2 regions of the Streptomyces sp. NPDC002676 genome follow, and region 2 is predicted to be linked to the other one. Evidence: riboswitches for the same ligand, from Rfam matches in the RefSeq annotation. Region 2 holds a riboswitch; the other holds the start of a gene.

Region 1 (11,596 bases), on a different contig from region 2:
TCAGTCCTCGTACGCGTCCAGCGGCGGGCAGGAGCAGACCAGGTTGCGGTCACCGAAGGCCTGGTCGATGCGGCGCACCGGCGGCCAGTACTTGTCGGCGGCCGAGACACCGGCCGGGAAGACGGCCTCGTCGCGGCTGTAGGCGTGCTTCCACTCCCCGCCGAGCGCGGCGGCGGTGTGCGGGGCGCCGTGGAGCGGGTTGTCCTCCGCGGGCCACTCGCCGGCGCCGACCTTCTCGATCTCCGCGCGGATGGCGATCATCGCGTCGCAGAAACGGTCGAGCTCGGTGATGTCCTCGGACTCGGTCGGCTCGATCATCAGCGTGCCGGCCACCGGGAAGGACATCGTCGGCGCGTGGAAGCCGTAGTCGATGAGGCGCTTGGCCACGTCGTCCACGGTGACGCCCGTCGCCTTGGTCAGCGGGCGCAGGTCGATGATGCACTCGTGCGCGACCAGGCCGCCGGGGCCGGTGTAGAGCACCGGGTAGTGCGGCTCCAGGCGCTTGGCGACGTAGTTGGCGGAGAGCACGGCCACCTGCGTGGCCCGCTTCAGACCCTCGCCGCCCATCAGGCGGACGTACGCCCAGGAGATGGGCAGGATGCCCGCGGAGCCCCACGGCGCCGCCGAGATCGGCCCGACGCCCGTCTCCGGACCGGCGGCCGGCTGGAGCGGGTGGTTGGGCAGGTACGGCGCCAGGTGCGAGCGGACCGCGACCGGGCCGACGCCGGGGCCGCCGCCGCCGTGCGGGATGCAGAAGGTCTTGTGCAGGTTCAGGTGCGAGACGTCACCGCCGAAGTGGCCCGGCTTGGCGAGGCCGACCAGGGCGTTGAGGTTCGCGCCGTCGACGTACACCTGGCCGCCCGCCTCGTGGACCTGGGCGCAGATGTCGGCGACGTGCTCCTCGAACACGCCGTGCGTGGACGGGTAGGTGATCATGAGCACGGCCAGCTCGTCGCGGTACTGCTCGATCTTGGCGCGCAGGTCCTCGACGTCGACCTCGCCGTCCTCGGCGGTCTTGACGACGACGACCTTCATGCCCGCCATCACGGCGCTGGCGGCGTTGGTGCCGTGCGCGGAGGACGGAATCAGGCAGATGGTGCGCTGCTCGTCGCCGTTCGCGCGGTGGTAGCCGCGCACCGCGAGCAGACCGGCCAGCTCGCCCTGCGAACCGGCGTTCGGCTGGAGGGAGACCTTGTCGTAGCCGGTGACCTCGGCGAGACGTTCCTCCAGCTCACGGATGAGCGTGAGGTAGCCCGCGGCCTGCTCGGCCGGCGCGAAGGGGTGCAGCTGGCCGAACTCGGGCCAGGTGACCGGCTCCATCTCCGTGGTCGCGTTGAGCTTCATGGTGCAGGAGCCCAGCGGGATCATGCCGCGGTCGAGCGCGTAGTCGCGGTCGGACAGCTTGCGCAGGTAGCGCAGCATCGCGGTCTCGGAGCGGTGCTGCTGGAAGACCGGGTGGGTCAGGTAGTCGTCGGTGCGCAGCAGCGCCCCGGGCAGCGTGTCCACGGCCGCCGCGTCCAGCGCCTCGACGTCGCCGTCGATACCGAAGGCGGCCCAGACGGCACCCAGCTGGGCGCGCGTGGTGGTCTCGTCGCAGGCCATGGAGACGTGGTCGGCGTCGACCAGGCGCAGGTTGACACCGTTCCGCTCGGCGGCGGCGACGACCTCGGCGGCCTTGCCGGGCACGCGCGCGGTGAGGGTGTCGAAGTAGGCGCCGTGCACGAGCTCGACACCGCCGGCCGTCAGGCCCGCGGCCAGGACGGTGGCGTAGCGGTGGGTGCGGCGCGCGATGGTCTTCAGGCCCTCCGGGCCGTGGTAGACGGCGTACATGCCGGCCATCACGGCGAGCAGCACCTGCGCGGTGCAGATGTTGCTCGTGGCCTTCTCTCGGCGGATGTGCTGCTCACGGGTCTGCAGGGCCAGGCGGTAGGCCTTGTTGCCGTCGGCGTCGACGGAGACACCCACGAGGCGGCCGGGCAGGCTGCGCGCGAACTTCTCCTGCACGGCCATGTAGCCCGCGTGCGGACCGCCGAAGCCCATCGGGACACCGAAGCGCTGGGTGGTGCCGACCGCGATGTCCGCGCCCAGCTCGCCGGGCGAGGTCAGCAGGGTCAGCGCGAGCAGGTCGGCGGCGACGGTGACGAGAGCGCCCAGCTCGTGCGCCTGGTCGATGACCGGCTTGATGTCCCGTACGGCACCGGAGGCGCCCGGGTACTGGATGAGGACGCCGTTGATCTCGCGGTCGGCGATGTCGGCCGGGATGCCCTCGCTCAGGTCGGCGACGACGACCTCGATGCCGGTCGGCTCGGCGCGCGTCTCGATGACGGCGATCGTCTGCGGCAGCGCGTCCGCGTCGACCAGGAACAGGCCCTTCTTGTTCTTGCCCATGCGCCGGGAGAGCGCCAGCGCCTCGGCGGCGGCGGTGCCCTCGTCCAGGAGGGAGGCGCCGGAGGTCGGCAGGCCGGTGAGTTCGGCGACCACCGTCTGGAAGTTCAGCAGGGCCTCCAGGCGGCCCTGGGAGATCTCCGGCTGGTACGGCGTGTACGCCGTGTACCAGGCCGGGTTCTCCATGACGTTGCGCAGGATGACGGGGGGCGTGAAGGTGCCGTAGTAGCCCAGGCCGATCATGGAGCCGAGAACCTGGTTGCGGTCGGCGAGCTCACGCAGCTCGGCGAGCACCTCGGCCTCGGTCCGGGCCTCCGGCAGATCCAGGGCTTCGGCGTTCTTGATCACATCCGGCACCGCGGCGGCGGTCAGCTCGTCGAGGGAACCGTAGCCGACCTGCGCGAGCATCTTGGCCCGCGCCTCCTGGTCGGGCCCGATGTGACGCTGCTCGAAGGGGATACCCGCTTCGAGCTCGGACAGCGGAACGTGGTGGGCGGTCATTGCGGAGGCCTCCTGGTCTGACGCGACCTTCGAGGGCACCACGACACGGGTGCCCGGACGGCCTCCCCCTCTGTCATCTCAACCTGAGAGCTTCACCGGGCGCCCGAGGACGCCGGCTTTCACCGTCGGTGAGGGCGGATACCGTGGGCATCCGCCCTGCTTTCCAGAGTGACCTCGTCCGTGCGGTACGTGAGCCTGAGAGATTCCGGGGAGGATTTGCTCCTTCGGCGCCTCCGACGTGGTCGGAGGACTCTCCCGCGCGGGGTCAGCAGCCGCTGTCAGCGTACCAGCGAGGTCAACGCCCGGGCCTTCGAGTGGCCGCCTCGTTGAATGTGCTCTTTTGTAGTGCTTACGGATGAGTTGCGACCAAGTGGAGGGAGAGGGACCGTGCAGACCGATATCGATCCGCGCAACCTGATCGGCCGCAAGGCGTTCGACCGAAATGGGACCAAAATCGGCACCGTCGACGAGGTGTATCTCGACGACGCGACGGGCGTGCCCGAGTGGGCTGCCATACGAACAGGCCTGTTCTCCAGGGATGCGTTCGTCCCGCTGGAGCCGAGCGAGCTGGTCGAGGGCACGCTTCAGGTGCCGTTCGAACGGAGCCTGATCAAGGACGCCCCCGACTTCGGCGTGGGCCGCCACCTCTCCCCCGAACAGGAACTCCAGCTCTACCACCACTACGGTCTGGATGTAGGGGCGCCTCCGGCGCTTCCCGACCACGACTTCGGAAAGCTGGCCGGCTCGGAGGAGGCCTGAGGTTGCGTGTGCCGCTCCGTCTGCTTCTCCGAGTGCTTCTCCATGTGCTTGTCCGTCTGTCTCTCCTGTCTCTCCTGTCTCTCCTGTCTCTCCGCGTCCCCAATTTCCGGCACCAGCGGCAGCGGGTCCGCCGGTTCCAGATCGAGGTCGTCGACCCGGAAGGTCCGCACGCGGCCCGGCTCCGAGTACGGCGTCTCGAAACGTACGGTGACCCGCCCCAGGCCGCTGCCCTGCACCCAGCCGTGGCCGTAGGCGGCGTGCCGTATGTCGTGCCCGGCGCTCCAGTGCCGCTCGGCGGGCTCCGGCTCCTCCTCGGCGGCCTCGGGCGCGGCCTGTTCCGGAGCCTCGGCGGCCAGCTCGCCCGCGGCCTGGGCGAACAGGTCCTCCTGGGTGTAGTCGGCGAGCCCGGACACACCGACCCCCAGCAGCCGTACACCGCCCGTGGTGTCCACGGACTCCAGCAGCCGCGCCGCCGCCTCCCGGATCACGGCAGGGTCGTCCGTGGGCCCCCTGAGCGTCTCGGAGCGGGTCAGCGTCGAGAAGTCGTACCGCCGCACCTTCAGCACGATGGTCCGCCCCGACAGCCCGGCCCCGCGCAGCCGCCCCACACACCGGTCGGCGAGCCGCCGCACTTCCAGGCCGACCCGCAGCCGGTCGTGGATGTCCACGTCATAGGTGTCCTCCACCGACACCGACTTGGTCTCCCGCTCGGCGACGACGGGCCGGTCGTCGCGCGCCAGCGCCATGGCGTACAACGCGTGCCCGTGGGCCTTGCCCAGCAGCCGTACGAGTTCGTCCTCGCCCGCCTCGGCCAGTTCCTCGACCGTGGTGATCCCGGCGCGCCGCAGATGGTCCCCGGTGGCCGGCCCGACCCCTGGCAGGGTCCGCACCGACATCGGCCCGAGGAGCGCGCGTTCCGACCCCGGCTCGATGAGCACGAGCCCGTCGGGCTTGGCCTGCTCGGAGGCGATCTTCGCGAGCATCTTGGAGGCGGCGAGTCCCACCGAGCCGGTCAGCCCCGTGACCGCCCGGATGTCCGCGCGCAGCTTCGCTCCGGCCAGCCGCGCCGACTCCTCGTCCCAGGCCGCTCCCCCGGCCTCCAGGTCCACGAACGCCTCGTCCAGGCTCAGCGGCTCCACCAGCGGCGAGAGCTCCCGCAGCAGGGCCATCACCTGGTCGCTGACCGACCGGTAGAGGCCGAAGCGCGGCACGAGATACGCCGCGTTCGGCGCCAGCCGGCGGGCCTGGGCCATGGGCATCGCCGAGTGCACCCCGAAGACCCGGGCCTCGTACGACGCGGTGGCCACCACCCCGCGCGGCCCGAGCCCGCCCACGATCACGGCTTTCCCGCGCAGGCTCGGCTTGGAGGCCTGCTCCACCGAGGCGAAGAAGGCATCCATGTCGAGATGCAGGATCGTGGGCGCGTTTCTCACAACTCCGATGCTGCACCACGGCACTGACAACGCCATGGCGCCGGAGGGCTCCGCCGCGGACCCCGGGGCTCAGACCGCCCGGTTGCGGCGCCGCGCCAGCTCGTCCGCGGGGTTGTGGCCGACGAGGGTCTCGCCGGTGTCGATGCGCTCCCCGTGCAGCTGGGAGAGCGCGCTCTCCACATCCCGCCACACCACGCCCACGGCGATGCCGAAGATGCCCTGACCGCCCTGGAGCAGGGCGTGGACCTCGTCCGGCGAGGTGCACTCGTACACCGTGGCACCGTCGCTCATCAGGGTCATGCGCTCAAGGTCCCGGAAACCGCGCTCCCGGAGGTGCTGGACGGCCGTACGGATGTTCTGCAGCGACACCCCGGTGTCCAGGAACCGCTTGACGATCTTCAGAACGACGACGTCCCGGAAGCTGTACAGACGCTGCGTACCCGACCCGTGGGCGGGCCGCACGCTCGGCTCGACCAGGCCGGTGCGGGCCCAGTAGTCGAGCTGCCGATACGTGATGCCGGCCGCCGCGCAGGCCGTGGGCCCGCGGTAGCCGATCTGCTCGGACTCGGAAGACATGGACGCCACCCCTCCGCCGCTCAGCACCGCTGTCGGCCGCTGCGGAGCGTGATCGACCGCGCTGTCGGGCTGGGGGTACCCCCTGCTCGAACGCAGCTGAGAGCTTGGGGGAGGGTACGGACCGCTCTCCCCGAAACCGCGTCCGGGGGCACCCCCAGCCGTACCGTCGCCGCTGGTTCTCACGCCGACCTCCGTCCTTGACCTGCCTTCTCGACGGTAGGCAGTCACCAGGGGTGCGTCAACGATCGCCACACTCGGCACGCCGAGTGATAATCACCCTAGGAGTGGTTTCCCGTGTCCCACCGCGGGGAAAGGCTAGCCGAATGCCTGCGCGGGTATCCGTAGGACGCTCTCAATGGCCGGTGGCAATTGCCACGACTCCGGCCGCGGCAGCCTTCTTCGACCGGCCCGCGAACTCGCTGGTCCGGCGGGCCGGCCGCGGGTCTCACTGGGTGGTGCCGAAGTCCTCGGGCGAGATCTGGTCGAGGAACTCGCGGAACTTCTCCACCTCGTCCTCCTGCTCGTCCGGAATCGCGATGCCCGCGTCGTCCAGCACCGTGTCACTGCCGTAGATCGGCGTTCCGGTGCGCAGGGCCAGTGCTATGGCATCGGAGGGACGGGCGCTCACCTCGACTCCGCTGGCGAAGACCAGCTCCGCGTAGAAGACGCCTTCGCGCAGATCGGTGATCCGTACTTCGGTCAGCTCCTGGCCGACGGCCTCCAGCACGTCCTTGAACAGGTCGTGGGTCAGCGGTCGCGCGGGGGCCATGCCCTGCTGAGCGAAGGCGATCGCCGTCGCCTCCCCCGGCCCGATCCAGATGGGGAGGTAGCGGTCGCCCCCCACTTCGCGCAGGAGCACGATCGGTTGGTTAGAGGGCATTTCGACCCGGACACCTACGACATCGAGCTCGTTCACACAGCAACCCTAGGCCGTGCCCGGGACGTTTGGGTAGTCGGGCCGGGAACAGGTGCCCGATCGGGAGGCCGGGACGCCCCGCCGCTCAGGGCAGCCGCAGCCCGAGAGCGGTCTGCACGAGGGCCGTGTGCAGCCTGACGGTGAGCGCCGCCAGCTCCTTCGCGCGGGCCTCGGCATGGGCCCTGGTCTGCGGGTTCCGGTGGCGCTTCAGCGGGGCCACCACCTGATCGACGAGCCCCGCCTCCCGGTCGGCGGCGGCCTTCATCACCCGCAGATGGCGCGGCCCGATCCCGAAACGGCCCAGTTCCGCCACGAGGGACGCCACGGTGACGGCCTCGGCGTCGTACGCCCCGTCGGCGAGCGGAGCGATGAGCCCGTACGCCTCCCACTCCTCGAGGTCGCCCTCCTCGATCTCCGCCGCCGCCAGCAGCTGGGCCCGCCCGACCCGGGCAACGGTGGGCCCCTCGGCCGGCTCCCCCGGATCGTCCTTGGTGCGCTGGCGTCCCACCAGAGGCAGCGAGACGTCCTCGCCGCGCTCCATGGCCTCCAGGTACTCACGGATGACCTTGAGCGGCAGATAGTGGTCCCGCTGCATCCTCAGAACGTGGCCGAGGCGCTCGACGTCCCCGGCGCTGAACTTGCGGTACCCGGACGGGGTCCGCTGCGGCTCGATGAGCCCCTCCGACTCCAGGAAGCGGATCTTGGAGATGGTGACTTCGGGGAACTCGTCGCGCAGCGCGTGCAGCACCGCGCCGATGCTCATCAGCCCACTGTCCGTGGCGGCGGTACCGCTCCCGGTACCGCCGCTCGGTGTTTGAAGCATGGACCTTCCCTGGGGTCCCCCCGGACAGGGTCCGGAGGAGGTCAGATGCTCTGCCGGCTCGCGTAGAACACCAGCCGGTACTTGCCGATCTGCACCTCGTCACCGTTCGACAGAGCGACCTGGTCGATCCGCTCCCGGTTGACGTAGGTGCCGTTCAGGCTGCCCACGTCGGCCACCGTGAACGAGCCGTCCGGAGAGCGACGGAACTCCACGTGCCGACGGGAGACCGTGACGTCGTCCAGGAAGATGTCGCTCTGCGGGTGACGGCCGGCCGTGGTCAGGTCGGCGTCCAGCAGGAAGCGGCTGCCCGAGTTCGGCCCCCGGCGCACCACCAGCAGCGCCGAGCCCAGCGGCAGCGCGTCGACCGCGGCCTGCGCCTCGGGCGACAGCATCGGCAGCGGCGTCTGGCCGGTCACCTCCGCGTCGTAGGCCTCGATGCCGGAGATGGAGATCGTGGACGTCGTCTCGGAGGCACGCTCCGGCGCCACTCCGGGGCGCAGCGGCGCACCGCAGTTGGAACAGAACCGGGCGTTCTCCGCGTTGCGGTTACCGCACCTCGTACACACCAGGACCGACATGGACGGATCCTCCTGCGGCTGCCCCGCCGGGGCGTTGGACGCGTACGGGTTGGGGGCAAACCCTCCACCCGCACTTGAGGTTGACGGTTGCCCGAAACCTATGCCGCCGGACTGGGCAGGGTCAACAGACGCCGCGCCCTGACCTCCCGAAATGTCACCACCCGGACCAGCGACCTGGTCCCGGAACAGCGGGCGCTGGCCCTCCACGTCTGGCTGGGCGCGATGGCGAGCGGTCGCGTTGGCGTTGCCCTCTCGCGCACTCTTGCCGAACAACTTCGCAAACAACTTCACGGGCGATTCCCCTTGACCGAAACAGACCCGCCCGTGGGGCAGGACGAACCCTGATTGCCTACACCGGCCGAACCGGACACCTTCACAACGTCCGTATCCGCCAAACAGTTTCCACCACGCACCACTCCTTCGGTGCGCCGACCCCCCGCAACCTCATGCCCCTGCAGGATCGCCCCCATGCACCGTCGGTTCACTAGGAGGACGACCGAGCGTAGTCAGGCCGCTTCGCCTGTCGCAAGGCGTCCACGACGATCTTGCTCGACTGCTCGACGGTCACCGTGGCCTGCTCCTTCTCCAGAGTCTGCACCACGCCTCCAGGGATGTTCAGCGCCGGCTCCAGGTCCTGCGGCTTGCCGATGACCTTGAAACGATAGGGGGCGCTGATCCTGTTCCCGTCGACGCTCACACTCTTGCCCGAGTCCGCGAAGTAGGTGTTCGCGGCCACCCGCACGCCGTTCACCTGGATCGCCTCCGCGCCGGCCGCGCGCAGTTCCTGGATCGCGTCGAGCAGCATGTCCGCCTGAACCGTCCCCTTCGTGTCCTCGATCGTCATCGTGATGCCGGAACCCTGCGCCGCCACGGTGCCCGCCAGAATGCCGAGTTGTCTCTCCTTCTCGGCGGTCTGCTTGCGAGCCTCCGCTGCCTGGTCGGAGCTGGTCTGCAGCTCCGACCGCTGCTTGTCGAGTCCCTGCTTCTCGTCCTGAAGACGCTGAGTACGCGAATCCAGTTCATCGAGAATGCGCACAAGATCTTCCTGCCGGGCGCCGCGCAGCGCGCTGCCGCTGTCGCTGTTCGACGCCACCTGCACGGCCAGGCCGAAACCGAGGCCGAACAGCAGCAGGGCGACGATGAGTTGGGCCCGCGTCACACGCGGCGGCCACAAACCCTTGACCAGCCGCTGCCGGCCGGTCAGCGTCTCCTGCCGCGTGTCCTGCGACGGCTCCCCGGCTCCCGGGACGGGCGCGGGCACCTCGTCGGGCAGCTCCTTGCGCAGCCTGTTCTCGGGGCGCTCGCTCTGCTCGGGCCGCTCGTTCATCTCGGGCCGCTCGTTCATCTCGGGCCGCTCGTCGCTCTCGGGCCGCTCGTTCTCGTCGCTCATCGTTCTCACGCCCGGAACACGTGCCGCCGGATCGCGGCGGCGTTGGAGAAGATCCGGATACCCAGGACCACCACGACACCCGTGGACAGTTGCGCGCCCACGCCCAACTTGTCACCGAGGAACACGATCAGCGCCGCCACGACCACGTTCGACAGGAACGACACCACGAAGACCTTGTCGTCGAAGATGCCGTCGAGCATGGCCCGCAGGCCACCGAAGACCGCGTCCAGCGCCGCGACGACGGCGATGGGCAGATACGGCTCGACGACCGCCGGAACCTCCGGGCGGACCAACAGGCCGGCCACGACTCCCACGACGAGGCCCAGTACGGCGATCACGATGTGCCCTTCTCAGATTTCTCGGTGGTCGGCTGTGCTGTACGTACGATCAGACTCGGTGCGGCGGGCAGCTCGACGTCGCCCTGCGTGGAGATGGTGGCGCGGATGCCGAAGTTCTCCTCAAGGGCATGCAGATACAGGCCGTCGGCGCTGTTCTGGAACGTGGTGCTCAGCCTCTCCCCGTCCCCCACCGCCAGGACCGTGTACGGCGGCACCAGCGGCTTGTTGTCGACCAGTATCGCGTCACCCGCCGCCCTGATCGCGGACAGGGACGTCAGCCGCTGTCCGTTGATGGAGACGGCCTCGGCGCCGGAGGACCACAGCCCGTTGACCACGCGCTGCATGTCACGGTCGCGCACCCGCCCGTTGTCGGAGAACCCGGAGGTCTCGCGCGGGTTGGTACCGTCGCCGCCCGTGCTGGCTTCCTTGGCGTCGTTCACGACCAGCTTCACGCCGGGGCCGTGCACCGCCGCGGCACCCGACAGCACGTCCACCAGGCTCGCGTTCCCGCCGCTGCGCTTCAGGGCCGCCCGCTGCCGCGCGGCGACATCGTCACGCAGCTTGTCCACGGTGGATTCGAGCTTGTCCGCGCCCGAGGTCTGGCGGTCGATGCGGTCGATCAGCTCCTGGCGCTCCTTGGCCACCACAGGCGCCGCCACATGCGCCTGGGCCGCACCCACCGTGACGACCAGTGCCGTGAGGACCAGGCCGGCCGCAAGGCCCAGCTTCGCCCTGAGCGTCTTCGGCATGCCGCCTTCGCCCTGGGACTGCCTCCGGGCGGCTGCCTGGGCATACCCGTCGTCGAGGCTGTGATCCATGACGTTGGTGATCAACGACATGGAGGCGTCCGGACGCGGCCGGCCGGGGCTGCTCCGAACGGGGGGTTGCTGCGGCATGCCGCACATCGTCGCATGTCGCGGGCAGTACCTCCGAATGGCCCCACCGGCGTGCCGGACAGGCCCCCTCGGGGGTCACATGTCCGGCACGCACGCGTGCAGTGGGTTTTACCGTCCGGCGCTGTCCACGACGGACGACCACTCGTCCAGCAAGGCCTGCGCGGAGGCGTCGTCGGGCCCCTCCGCCCACAGGTGCGTGACCGCCTCGGCCGGGTCGGGCAGCACCAGCGCCCAGCGCCCGTCGGTCTCCACGACCCGCACCCCGTCGGTCGTGTCGACAAAGCGATCTCCGGCGGCCTCGACCACCCGCCGCATCACCAGCCCCTTGACGGCCCACGGCGTCGCCAGATCCCGCTTGAGGACGTGCGCCCGCGGAATCCGGGCATCGATCTGGCTCAGCGTGAGCTGCGTCCGCGTGACCAGCCCTATCAGCCGTACGAAGGCCGCCGTGCCGTCGTAGACGCTGCTGAACTCGGGGACGATGAACCCGCCCATGCCGTCGCCGCCGAAGATGGTCCCTTCCTCACGCCCCACCCGCGTCAGGTCGTCCGGTGAGGTGGTGGTCCACTCGACCTGGGTGCCGTGATAGGCGGCCACCTGCTCGGCGATCCGGGTCGTGGTCACCGGCAGCGCCACGCGCCCGCTGCGCCGCTCGGCGGCCACCAAGTCCAGCATCACGAGCAGCGCCCGGTCGTCCTCGATGATCCGGCCCTTCTCGTCCACGAGCGACAGCCGCTCGCCCACGGGGTCGAACCGGACACCGAACGCGGCCCCGGAGGACGCCACGATCTCACCGAGCCGTACCAGCCCCTTGCGGCGCATCTCGGCCGTCTCCGTGGGCCTGGCCTCGTCCAGACCGGGGTTGATGGTCAGCGAGTCCACCCCGAGCTTGCCGAGCAGGCTGGGCAGGACCAGTCCGGCGCTGCCGTTGGAGGCGTCCACGACGACCTTCAGGCCGGATTCGGCGATGCCCGTCGTGTCGACGTTCCGCAGCAGCGATC
Region 2 (11,596 bases):
ACCGGTCTTGGAGAGTTCGGTCACGAGAGCCTCACCCGCGGGTCGGCGGCGGCGTAAAGCACGTCCACCACAAGATTTGCGATCACGACGAAGAGGGCGGCGAGCAGGGTCACGCCGAGGATGGGGGGCAGGTCGTTGTCGTCGATGGCCTGCACCGCGAACTGGCCGACACCGTGGAACGAGAACACGGACTCGGTGATCACGGCACCGCCGAGCAGCAGGCCGAGGTCCATGCCGAAGACCGTGATGATCGGGGTCAGTGCCGCCCGCAGACCGTGCCGGGTGACGACGGTGCGCTCCCGCAGGCCCTTCGCGCGGGCGGTGCGGATGAAGTCCTCGCTCATCGTCTCCAGCATGCCCGAGCGGGTGAGCCGCGCGTAGATGGCGGAGTAGAGCAGGGCGAGCGAACACCACGCCGGGAAGAGGGTGTTGGCCCACTGCGCCGGGTTCTCGGTGAACGGGACGTACGTGCGGCCGAAGATCGGCCACTTGTAGGTGAAGAGCAGGATCGCCAGGTTGCCCGTGAAGAACATGGGCAGCGAGACACCGGCGAGCGCGACGCCCATGAAGGTGCGGTCGAAGACCGAGCGCGGCTTCAGCGCGGAGATGACACCGACGACGACACCCGAGAGCAGCCACAGGACGGCAGCACCGAGGGCCAGCGAGAGGGTCACCGGAAGGCGGGAGGTGAGCTGCGGCCAGACCGCTTCATGGGTCTTGAAGGAGTAGCCGAAGCAGGGTGCGTCGCAGTGCACCTTGGAGGGACCGACGTTGTAGTCGGCGCCGGCCACGATCCCCTTCACGAAGTGCCAGTACTGCGTGTAAACGGGCTGGTCGAGACCGAGGTTGTGCTTGACCGCGGCGATGTCCGCCTTCGAGGGGCTCTTGCCGATGTACTGCTGCGCCAGCTGGTCCGCCGTCTGGCCGGCGAGTCGCGGCAGCAGGAAGAAGATGGCGAAGGTGACCGCGGTGACGACCAGCAGCAGGATCACTGCTGCGAACGTCCGGCGGAGAATGTACGAGATCACGGGAGCCGGCGCTGGTGCCCGCGGGCCGCGAAGCCCGCGGGCACCAATGCCTTCACCTGCCTTCCGGGGCTGCTACTTCTTCGTGGTGCCGAGGTTGAGGTAGTCGTACTCACCGCTGAAGGCGGCCGTGGAGACCACGTTGGTGGCGTACGGCGAGCGGTACAGCAGGACCTTGAAGTAGGTCAGCGGGACGAGGACGGCGTCGTCCATCGTCTGCTTGTCGATCTGCGCGTACAGCTCGTTGCGCTTGGCGACGTCCTCGGAGGCGATCGCCGTACCGAGCAGGTCGTTGACCTTCTTGTTGTCGTACTGCGACAGGTTGGTGTTACCGGACTGGCTGATCGCCTTGCCGTTCAGGATCTGCTGCAGGAAGCCGTAGCCGGAGGGCCAGTCGGCACCCCACTGCATCATCTCCAGGCCGATGTTCTGCTTCACGGTGAACTTCGGCACACCCGCGTAGTCGGTGAAGTACTTACCCGACGGGTACTGCTTCAGGGTGGCGTTGATGCCGACCTTCTTCAGCGAGTTGATGATCGCCGTGGCGGCGTCGATCTCCTGCGGGCGGTCGGAACGCGCCGAGATGTTGGTGGAGATCGAGGACTTGCCGCAGGCCTTCAGCTGGTCCTTGGCCTTGGCGACGTCGCCCTTGCTGCCGGTGGTCGCGTAGGCGTCCGCCTTCTGGTAGCCGGTGATGTCCGGCGGCAGGACGGTGGAGGCGAGCTCACCGCGGATCGGGCCGCCCTCGGCCGTCTGCACGGAGACCTTGTCGATCGCGAACTGGACCGCCTTGCGGCAGGCCACGTTGTCGAACGGCTTCACCTTGGTGTTGATCGCCATGTAGACCAGGCGGCCACCGTAGGTGTTGTCGGTCGCGGCCTTGCCGTCGGCCGAGTTGATCAGCTGGGCCTGGGTGGAGGCCTGGACGCCGGAGCCCGCGAGGTCGACGGTGGCGTCGCCGGACTGGAGGTCCTTGTCGATCGTCTCCGGGTTGACCTTCAGGTTGACGACGATCTTGTCCGGCAGCTGCTTGCGCAGCGGGTCGGTCTTCGGGTCCCAGTTCTTGTTGCGGACGAGGACGGCCTGCTTGCCCTCTTCGTAGCTCTGGAACTGGTACGAGCCGGAGGACACGATGTGCTTGACGTAGTCGACGCCGTCGTCCTTGGCCTGCGGCACCGGAGCCGTCTGCGGCGCGGCGACCAGGTAGTCGAACTCCTGGAAGGCGCGGTTCAGGTGGAAGACGATCGTGTTGTCGTCGGGCGTCTGGATCGAGGACAGACCCTTGGCGCTCTTGTCCTTGTACGGACCCTTGTACTTGTCGCCGTCCTTCATGAACTGCTGGAAGTAGTTCGGGCCGAGCGAGAGCACGTCACGCGCGAAGTTGGAACGCTCGACGGCGTACTTGACGTCCTTCGAGGTGATCGGCGTGCCGTCCTGGTACTTCAGGCCCGTACGCAGCTTGTACGTCCAGGTCTTGCCGCCGTCGCTCGGGACGCCCTTGCTCGCGGCGAGGTCCGGGACGAGGGTGTTGCCCTTCTCGCCGGGGCCGGGGGCGAACGTCATCAGCGGGCGGGCGTACAGCCGGCTGAAGTTGTACATGTAGGCGTAGTACGTGTTGCCCGGGTCGAAGGAGTCCGGGACGTCCGACATCTCGTAGGTGACCGTGCCACCCTTCTTGTCGGACGCGTTGACGACACCGGTGGTCGCCGCGTTGGCGCCGGCTGCCTTCGGAGTGCCGTTGCCGTCCTTGTTGTCATCGGCCTTGCTGCAGCCTGCAAGCAGCAGGCTGGCGGAACCGATGGCCGCGATGGCGGCCAGCGCTGACCTTCGCATGATGGTCTGTTTCCCCTCCATGATCGGAAACTTGATGAACTCTCGGGAGCTGCCTAGCGGCTGCGGGGGTCGAGAGCGTCGCGGAGACCGTCGCCGAGCAGATTGAACGCCAGGACGGTGATGAAGATGGCGAGGCCCGGCACGATCATGTACTGGGGATCGACCTGGTAGTACGTGACGGCTTCCCGGAGCATGCCGCCCCAGGAGGCCTGCGGAGGCTGGATGCCCACGCCCAGGAAGCTCAGGGACGCCTCGAAGAGGATGTTGGTCGGGATGAGCAGCGTCGAGTAGACGATGATCGGGCCGACCAGGTTGGGCATCAGCTCCCGGAACAGGATGTACGGGCCCTTGGCGCCCAGGCCCCGGGAAGCGTCCACGAACTCGCGCTCCCTGAGGGCGAGGGTCTGGCCTCGCACGATGCGGCCCAGATAGGGCCAGTTGAAGAAGCCGATGACGAAGATCAGCACGCTCAGGTGGAGCGGCAGTCCGTTGAGGCCGAAGGCCCCGCCCTGCAGCGTCGCCGAGATGGCGATGGCGAAGAGCAGCAGCGGGAAGGCGAGGAAGATGTCCATCAGCCGGCTGATGATCGTGTCGACCCGGCCGCCGTAGTAGCCGGCGACGACACCCATGACCGCGCCGATCACGTTGGACAGGATCGTGGCGCCGAAGGCGACCACCAGCGACACCCAGGAGCCCTCCAGGACGCGGGTGGCGATGTCCCGGCCGAACTTCGGATCCACGCCCAGCGGGTGGTCCATGCTCATGCCGCCCCAGCCGCCCTTGGGCAGCGAGGTGTCGGGCACGATCAGGTCCTGGTGGAAGGCGTTGGGGTCGAGGCCGAACATGGCCTGGATGGGGCGCGAGAGGATCGCGAGGAGGATCAGCAGGATCACGATGACGCCGCCGACGACGGCGACTCTGTCCTTCTTGAACCGGGTCCAGGCGATCTGGCCCAGGGAACGACCCTCGATCTGCCCCTTACCGGCACCCTCCAGCACGGCCTCCGGCTGGGCCCCTGCTTCTGCCCCGGTGGTCTCGATCGGTGCGGTCACGGTGAGCGACCCCTCTCGCCGGTGGTGACCGGCCTGCGCCTGCCGCGGATTGCGGCTTTGTCGACTTGCCATCAGACACGGGGACCTCGGCCTCGCGTCTTGAGTGGGGAGTCTTCAGCGTGGCCACGATCACTCGCCAGAGCTGACGGCGAAAGTATGCGCAACCGTGATGCAGTGCAGGGGATTCCGTTATCCGAACAGGGGGTAACGACCGCCGAACACGGCAAAGTCGGGACACAGTGGGGGCAGAACGGCGAATTTGCACGGTTCGGCGGTGATTGGCCGCCGTTCTACGCGTATTGCGGGTCTGAGCGGCAGCCGTCAGTAGGAGCTGTGGGCGGGCGGGTAGCCGTACCCGGCAGCCGGAGCCTGCGGCGGAGCCGCCGCGTGGGCCTCACGGTCGTAGAACGGGCGGGCGTTGGCCCGCATCCACATCACGACCGGGTCGTGGTCGTCGGTCATCGCCACCGTCGACACGGGCAGCCCCTCCGGGACCGCCCCGACGGACTGCTGCATCATCCCGCGCACCGAGTCGACCGCGGCAGGCGAGGTGTCGTACACGTCCAGACCGAGGGCGAGGTACGGCTCCCCGAGCGCGGGCTGCACCCAGGCGCGGCGCAGCGAGCGGAGCGCCGGGGTGCGGTGGGCGTTCTGCGCGAGCAGCGCGTAGAACTGCGGGATCTCGATGCCGGGTTCCGACAGCCGCAGCGGGCCGGCGGGCTGGCGGTCCAGACCGGTGGCGATGCGGCGCAGGTCCGGCCAGGGGATGCCGACGCCACCGCCCTGGGCGTGCGGGTTGAGCCACAGCCCGTAGTGGTCGGGATAGAGCGTGCGGGCCACGTCAAGCGCGTCGACCACCTCGTACGAGCGGTTCCAGCCGCTGGCCGAGAGTTCCTGGGCGGAGGTGACGCAGGGGGCGTAGTGGAAGCCGCCGACCTCCATGTCGCCGTACTGGGCGTCCGGGGAGCCGGCCTGGCCGTGCCACAGGAGCATCCAGATCTGGCCGGAGGAGGGGGCGGCGAGGGCGCGCAGCAGTGCCTCGTAGGCGTCGTAGCGCCCGGGGGTGACCTGGCGCAGCGCCTGCGTCAAGCTCCCGCTGGGGGTCGCGCTCACCTGTCGTACCGGCCCTTCTGTGGTGTGCCCTGCGTTCGGAGACAGCTTAAGCGCCCAGGAGCTCGGGGCCTCGGGTTCGCGGGCCCCGCTCCCCTTTCTCAGTTGCCGTGCTCGTAGAAGGGGCGGACGTTCGCCTTCAGCCAGTCGCCCACCGGGTCTTCCGCCACGTCCAGGAGGACGAGGTTGACCGGCCACTGGACCGGGACCTTGCCGAGGGCTCGGCCCAGGGCTTCCAGGGGGCGGGTTCGCAGGTCGCCCTCCCACTGGGAGAGTTCCACGCCGACGAACATCACCGGGTCGCCCGTCTCGATGGCGGCCAGGCAGCGGCGGGCGGTGCGGACCACGCCCGTCCCGGCGAACTCGGCGCAGGCGGCCGAGAGGAAGTCGACCGGGTCGTCCTGCCAGTCGGGCTCAAAAAGGCGGACCCGGCCGCCGGTGCTGGGGCCGTCGAGCGGGGTGCGGCCCCCGCGGCAGAGTTCGGCCACCGCCTCCGGCGGGAGCGGGACACCCACCATGCCGCCGGGGTTGACGGCGATCCCCGCCTGCGGGGGCAGGCCGCGGGCGAACTCGACGGACGGGGCGATGGTGTACGACATGTGTGCGCCGACCGCCTGGCGGAGCTGTTCCTCGGAGCTGAACACCGGGACGAAGACCTGGCCGTCGAGCTCCAGCGTGGGCAGGTCCAGCGGGCCGGTGTCCGGGCCGCCGCCGTTGGGCAGCGGGACCCAGACGAAGCTGCGGCCCAGCACCTCGAGGATCCGGCCGGCCGCCGCGGGCACGCCGAGGGAGGCCGACAGCACCTCCTCCAGCTCGTTGCCGGGCCAGCCGCCGTGCGGCTGGGGGTGGGGGTGCGCCTGTGCCGGGAAGTCCGCGGGAATGTCCGCCGGGAAGTCCATCTGCCTACCGCCTGCTGGGAACCACTGCTGTGGCCCACAGGCTATCGGGTGCCTGTGACAGACCCTCACCCTGTGAACAGGATCCGCTCCAGGGCGTCCGCCGCGTCCCGGTCCAGCAGGAGCGCCGAGTCGCAGCCGCCGGGCAGTTCGCCGCGCTCCACCGCCCGCAGCAGCCGGGCCGTCGTACGGCGGTGGCGGCTGAAGGCGTACCGGGAGACACCCCGGCCGCGCTCGTGCTGGCCCGCGCGGGCCGTGTCCGGGGTGACGTCGAGGAGGAGCAGGTGCAGGGTGCCGCCGCGGCGGCGGGCGGCGCGGGCCAGCCAGCCCCGTACCCAGGGCTGGGTGCCGCAGTCGTGCACGACGACTCCCTCGCCGGTCCGCAGGGCGTGGCGCAGGGCGGCGAAGTGGGCGAGGCGGACCAGGGGGCGGTAGAGGGCGTAGGGCAGGACGCGGGGCAGGCGGGCGGCCCAGCGCGCGCGGGCGTCCTGGGAGTCGACGCGGCGGCCGGGGACCGCGCGGTGCATCAGGGTGGACTTGCCGCTGCCGGGCAGGCCGGTGAGCACGACCAGGTCGCGGGGGCCGAAGCGCAGGGTCCGCGGGCTGTGGCCGCCGCGCTCGCGCAGGTCGCGCACGACCGGGGCGGGGCGCTCGGCAGGGCGCCCCACGGCGCGGGCGGCACGGCGCTCGCGGGCCGGGGCGGAGGGCTGCCGCGGCACCGCGATGCCGCTGGTGGTGGCGTATGCCGACGTCCTGTTCACCGTGATCGTCCTCCCCTGTGGGCGCGGAGATCCCCCTGCCCGGTCTTCCTGCCCTTCGTATGTAAAGAAAAAGTAATGCGCGGTGTCCGGCGGTTCGGTGCGCGTACGGCCACAGGTCGGTTACAGATGGGGCCTGACGGTCGGGGGCCGGGCGTGCAATGATGTGCCCGCCAACTGCATACCGGCCGCTTGAATCCGCGCGGGAGAGTCCCCAGCAGTCGTCTCGCTGGGGCGCCGAAGGAGCAAGTCCCTCCCTTGAATCTCTCAGGCCCCGTTACCGCGCGGGCGAGGCACATCTGAAAAGCGGGCCGCTGTGACAGTGGCTCCACCCAAGGTGCAAGCCCTGATCGTCCCTGTGGCGGTTGCGGCGAACCTCTCAGGTTCCGATGACAGATGGGGAGGAACGACCTCGCCCGTCATGCCCTGGGAGACAACCGACCGATGAGCAGCACCGAACTCCGTCACACCGCGCTGGATGCCCTGCATCGCTCGCTCGGTGCGACGATGACCGACTTCGCCGGCTGGGACATGCCCCTGCGCTACGGCTCCGAGCGCGACGAGCACGTGGCCGTGCGGACCAAGGCCGGTCTCTTCGACCTCTCGCACATGGGCGAGATCACCGTGACCGGTGCCGAGGCCGCGGCCCTCCTGAACTTCGCCCTGGTCGGCAACATCGCCTCCGTCGGCGTCGGCCGCGCCCGCTACACCATGATCTGCCAGGCCGACGGCGGCATCCTGGACGACCTGATCGTCTACCGGCTCGCCGACACCGAGTACATGGTCGTGGCCAACGCCTCCAACGCCCAGGTCGTGCTGGACGCGCTGACCGAGCGCTCCGAGGGCTTCGACGCCGAGGTGCGCGACGACCGGGACGCGTACGCCCTGATCGCGGTCCAGGGTCCGGAGTCCCCCGGCATCCTGAAGTCGCTCACGGACGCCGACCTGGACGGTCTGAAGTACTACGCGGGCCTGCCCGGCACGGTCGCCGGCGTCCCCGCGCTGATCGCGCGCACCGGCTACACCGGCGAGGACGGCTTCGAGCTGTTCGTGAAGCCGGAGCACGCCGTGGAGCTGTGGCAGGCGCTGACCAAGGCGGGCGAGGGCGTCGGCCTGGTGCCGTGCGGCCTGTCCTGCCGGGACACGCTGCGCCTGGAGGCGGGCATGCCGCTGTACGGGCACGAGCTGACCACCTCGCTGACCCCCTTCGACGCCGGGCTCGGCCGTGTGGTCAAGTTCGAGAAGGAGGGCGACTTCGTGGGCCGCGAGGCGCTCACCGAGGCCGCCGCGCGCGCCGAGCAGAACCCGCCGCGCGTGCTGGTGGGCCTGATCGCCGAGGGCCGCCGGGTGCCGCGCGCCGGGTACGCCGTCGTCGCCGGCGGCGAGGTGATCGGCGAGGTCACCTCGGGCGCCCCCTCCCCCACCCTGGGCAAGCCGATCGCGATGGCCTACGTCGACGCGGCGCACGCGGCGCCGGGCACCGAGGGTGTCGGCGTGGACATCCGGGGCAGCCACGAGCCGTACGAGGTCGTGGCGCTGCCTTTCTACAAGCGGCAGAAGTAGACGAAGTAGACACTGGGCGCGGTCCGTCCGCGCGGTCCGTCCACGCGGCCTGTCCCCGTGACGTGACACTGCGCACATTTCGCCTGCTCAACGACGGTTCCGGCCGTCCCCCACTCATCAGCACACTCCCGCGTACAGGAGAATTCAGACCATGAGCAACCCCCAGCAGCTGCGTTACAGCAAGGAGCACGAGTGGCTGTCGGCCGCCGAGGACGGCGTGTCGACGGTCGGCATCACGGAGCACGCGGCCAACGCGCTCGGCGATGTCGTTTTCGTCCAGCTCCCGGAGGTCGGCGACACCGTGACCGCGGGCGAGTCCTGCGGCGAGCTTGAGTCGACCAAGTCCGTCAGCGACCTGTACGCGCCGGTCACCGGCGAGGTCACCGAGATCAACCAGGACGTCGTGGACGACCCGTCGCTGGTGAACTCCGCCCCCTTCGAGGGCGGCTGGCTGTTCAAGGTGCGGATCACGGACGAGCCGGCCGACCTGCTCTCCGCCGACGAGTACACCGCCTTCACCGCCGGCTGAGGAGTCGTAGCCGTATGACTGTCCTGAACACGCCTCTGCACGAGCTGGACCCGGAGATCGCCGCCGCGGTCGACGCCGAGCTGAACCGCCAGCAGTCCACGCTGGAGATGATCGCCTCCGAGAACTTCGCGCCGCTCGCGGTGATGGAGGCGCAGGGCTCGGTGCTGACCAACAAGTACGCGGAGGGCTACCCGGGCCGCCGCTACTACGGCGGCTGCGAGCACGTCGACGTCGCCGAGCAGATCGCCATCGACCGGATCAAGGAGCTGTTCGGCGCCGAGTACGCCAACGTGCAGCCCCACTCCGGCGCCTCCGCCAACCAGGCGGCGCTGTTCGCGCTGGCCCAGCCCGGGGACACCATCCTCGGCCTGGACCTGGCGCACGGCGGCCACCTGACCCACGGCATGCGTCTGAACTTCTCCGGCAAGCAGTTCAACGTGGTCGCGTACCACGTGGACGTCGAGACCGGCCTGGTCGACATGGCCGAGGTCGAGCGGCTCGCCAAGGAGCACCGCCCCAAGGTGATCATCGCGGGCTGGTCGGCGTACCCGCGCCAGCTGGACTTCGCCGAGTTCCGCCGGATCGCGGACGAGGTCGAGGCCTACCTGTGGGTCGACATGGCGCACTTCGCGGGCCTGGTCGCGGCGGGTCTGCACCCGAACCCGGTCGAGCACGCGGACGTGGTGACCTCCACCACGCACAAGACGCTCGGCGGTCCGCGCGGCGGCATCATCCTCGCCAAGAAGGACTTCGCGAAGAAGCTGAACTCGTCCGTCTTCCCGGGCTTCCAGGGCGGTCCCCTGGAGCACGTGATCGCGGCCAAGGCGGTCTCCTTCAAGGTCGCCGCCTCAGAGGACTTCAAGGAGCGCCAGCGCCGTACGGTGGAGGGCGCGCGGATCCTCGCCGAGCGCCTGACGGCGGCGGACGCCCGTGAGGCCGGCGTGAACGTCCTCTCCGGCGGCACGGACGTGCACCTGATCCTGGTCGACCTGCGCGAGTCCGAGCTGGACGGCCAGCAGGCCGAGGACCGCCTCCACGAGGTCGGCATCACGGTCAACCGCAACGCCGTCCCGAACGACCCGCGTCCCCCGATGGTCACCTCGGGCCTGCGGATCGGTACGCCCGCCCTCGCGACCCGCGGCTTCACGGCCGAGGACTTCGCCGAGGTCGCGGACGTGATCGCCGAGGCGCTCAAGCCGTCGTACGACGCGGAGAGCCTGAAGGCGCGCGTGAAGGCGCTCGCCGACAAGCACCCGCTGTACCCGGTTCTGAACAAGTAAGACACCTTTTGCGGGACACCGCGCACACTGGAAGAACACGTGTCCGGTTGCGCGGTGCCCCGCGCTCCCTCTCGCAGCGACCCTGCGCCCCCTGCACCACCCCCGTATTGAGGAGTCCCCGTGGCCATCTCGGTCTTCGACCTGTTCTCGATCGGCATCGGCCCGTCCAGCTCCCACACGGTCGGCCCGATGCGCGCGGCCGGGATGTTCGCCCGCCGGCTGCGCAACGAGGACCTGCTCGGCTCGGTCGCGTCCCTGCGCTGCGAGCTGTACGGCTCGCTCGGCGCGACCGGTCACGGCCACGGCACCCCGAAGGCGGTGCTGCTCGGCCTGGAGGGCGCCTCGCCGCGCACGGTGGACGTGGAGACGGCGGACGAGCGGGTGGAGGCGATCAAGGCGGCGGGCCGCCTGAAGGTGCTCGGCGAGCACGAGATCCCGTTCTCCTTCGACGACGACCTGATACTGCACCGCCGCAAGGCGCTGCCGTACCACGCGAACGGCATGACGATCTGGGCGTACGACGCCTCGGGCGGGGAGCTGCTGTCGAAGACGTACTACTCGGTCGGCGGCGGCTTCGTCGTGGACGAGGACGCGGTCGGCGAGGACCGCATCAAGCTGGACGACACGGTCCTGAAGTACCCCTTCCGCACCGGCGACGAGCTGCTCCGCCTGACGAAGGAGACGGGCCTGTCGATCTCCTCCCTGATGCTGGAGAACGAGCGGGCCTGGCGCACCGAGGAGGAGATCCGCGAGGGCCTGCTGGACATCTGGCAGGTGATGCGGGCCTGCGTCTCGCGCGGCATGTCCCGCGAGGGCATCCTGCCGGGCGGCCTGAAGGTGCGCCGCCGCGCCGCGGTCTCGGCCCGCCAGCTGCGCGCCGAGGGCGACCCGCTGGCGCACGCGATGGAGTGGATCACGCTCTACGCGATGGCCGTGAACGAGGAGAACGCGGCGGGCGGCCGGGTGGTCACGGCCCCCACGAACGGCGCGGCCGGCATCATCCCGGCGGTCCTGCACTACTACATCAACTTCGTCCCCGGCGCCGACGAGGACGGCGTGGTCCGCTTCCTCCTCGCGGCGGGCGCGATCGGCATGCTCTTCAAGGAGAACGCCTCGATCTCCGGCGCCGAGGTCGGCTGCCAGGGCGAGGTCGGCTCCGCCTGCTCCATGGCGGCGGGCGCCCTCGCCGAGGTCCTCGGCGGCTCCCCCGAGCAGGTCGAGAACGCGGCCGAGATCGGCATGGAACACAACCTGGGCCTCACCTGCGACCCCGTCGGCGGCCTCGTCCAGATCCCCTGCATCGAGCGCAACGGCATGGCCGCGGTGAAGGCGGTCACGGCGGCCAAGATGGCCATGCGCGGCGACGGCTCCCACAAGGTCTCCCTGGACAAGGTCATCAAGACCATGAAGGACACCGGCGCGGACATGTCCGTGAAGTACAAGGAGACGGCCCGCGGCGGCCTCGCGGTGAACATCATCGAGTGCTGACGGAACAGGCCCTGACCAGCGCGTTCGCAACTTTCCGTACTGTCAGGGCCTTCCCTGCTTAT

What was found. Region 2 has a riboswitch for glycine ahead of gcvT (glycine cleavage system aminomethyltransferase GcvT). Riboswitches for the same ligand answer to the same signal wherever they lie in the genome.
Region 1: it holds a riboswitch for glycine, as region 2 does, so the genes downstream of both, gcvP (aminomethyl-transferring glycine dehydrogenase) here and gcvT (glycine cleavage system aminomethyltransferase GcvT) in region 2, are expected to answer to the same signal.

What each region holds. Positions count from the first base shown of each region.
Region 1 is NZ_JBSFVT010000006.1:3,002-14,597, reverse strand. Features, by position in the region: gene gcvP (aminomethyl-transferring glycine dehydrogenase) at 1-2,886, opposite strand; glycine riboswitch at 3,060-3,154, opposite strand; gene ACWD3E_RS18445 (PRC-barrel domain-containing protein) at 3,274-3,645, shown strand; gene ACWD3E_RS18440 (DNA polymerase IV) at 3,567-5,078, opposite strand; gene ACWD3E_RS18435 (MerR family transcriptional regulator) at 5,148-5,837, opposite strand; gene ACWD3E_RS18430 (bifunctional nuclease family protein) at 6,100-6,570, opposite strand; gene ftsR (transcriptional regulator FtsR) at 6,656-7,393, opposite strand; gene ACWD3E_RS18420 (FHA domain-containing protein) at 7,435-8,262, opposite strand; gene ACWD3E_RS18415 (DUF881 domain-containing protein) at 8,456-9,316, opposite strand; gene ACWD3E_RS18410 (small basic family protein) at 9,367-9,699, opposite strand; gene ACWD3E_RS18405 (DUF881 domain-containing protein) at 9,696-10,604, opposite strand; gene ACWD3E_RS18400 (sugar phosphate nucleotidyltransferase) at 10,704-11,596, opposite strand, start outside.
Region 2 is NZ_JBSFVT010000022.1:74,176-85,771, forward strand. Features, by position in the region: gene ACWD3E_RS36615 (ABC transporter ATP-binding protein) at 1-24, opposite strand, end outside; gene ACWD3E_RS36620 (ABC transporter permease) at 21-1,028, opposite strand; gene ACWD3E_RS36625 (ABC transporter substrate-binding protein) at 1,101-2,858, opposite strand; gene ACWD3E_RS36630 (ABC transporter permease) at 2,912-3,910, opposite strand; gene ACWD3E_RS36635 (enhanced serine sensitivity protein SseB C-terminal domain-containing protein) at 4,232-5,023, opposite strand; gene ACWD3E_RS36640 (enhanced serine sensitivity protein SseB) at 5,122-5,919, opposite strand; gene ACWD3E_RS36645 (AAA family ATPase) at 5,985-6,677, opposite strand; glycine riboswitch at 6,868-6,967, shown strand; glycine riboswitch at 6,968-7,080, shown strand; gene gcvT (glycine cleavage system aminomethyltransferase GcvT) at 7,119-8,237, shown strand; gene gcvH (glycine cleavage system protein GcvH) at 8,389-8,766, shown strand; gene glyA (serine hydroxymethyltransferase) at 8,781-10,046, shown strand; gene ACWD3E_RS36665 (L-serine ammonia-lyase) at 10,167-11,534, shown strand.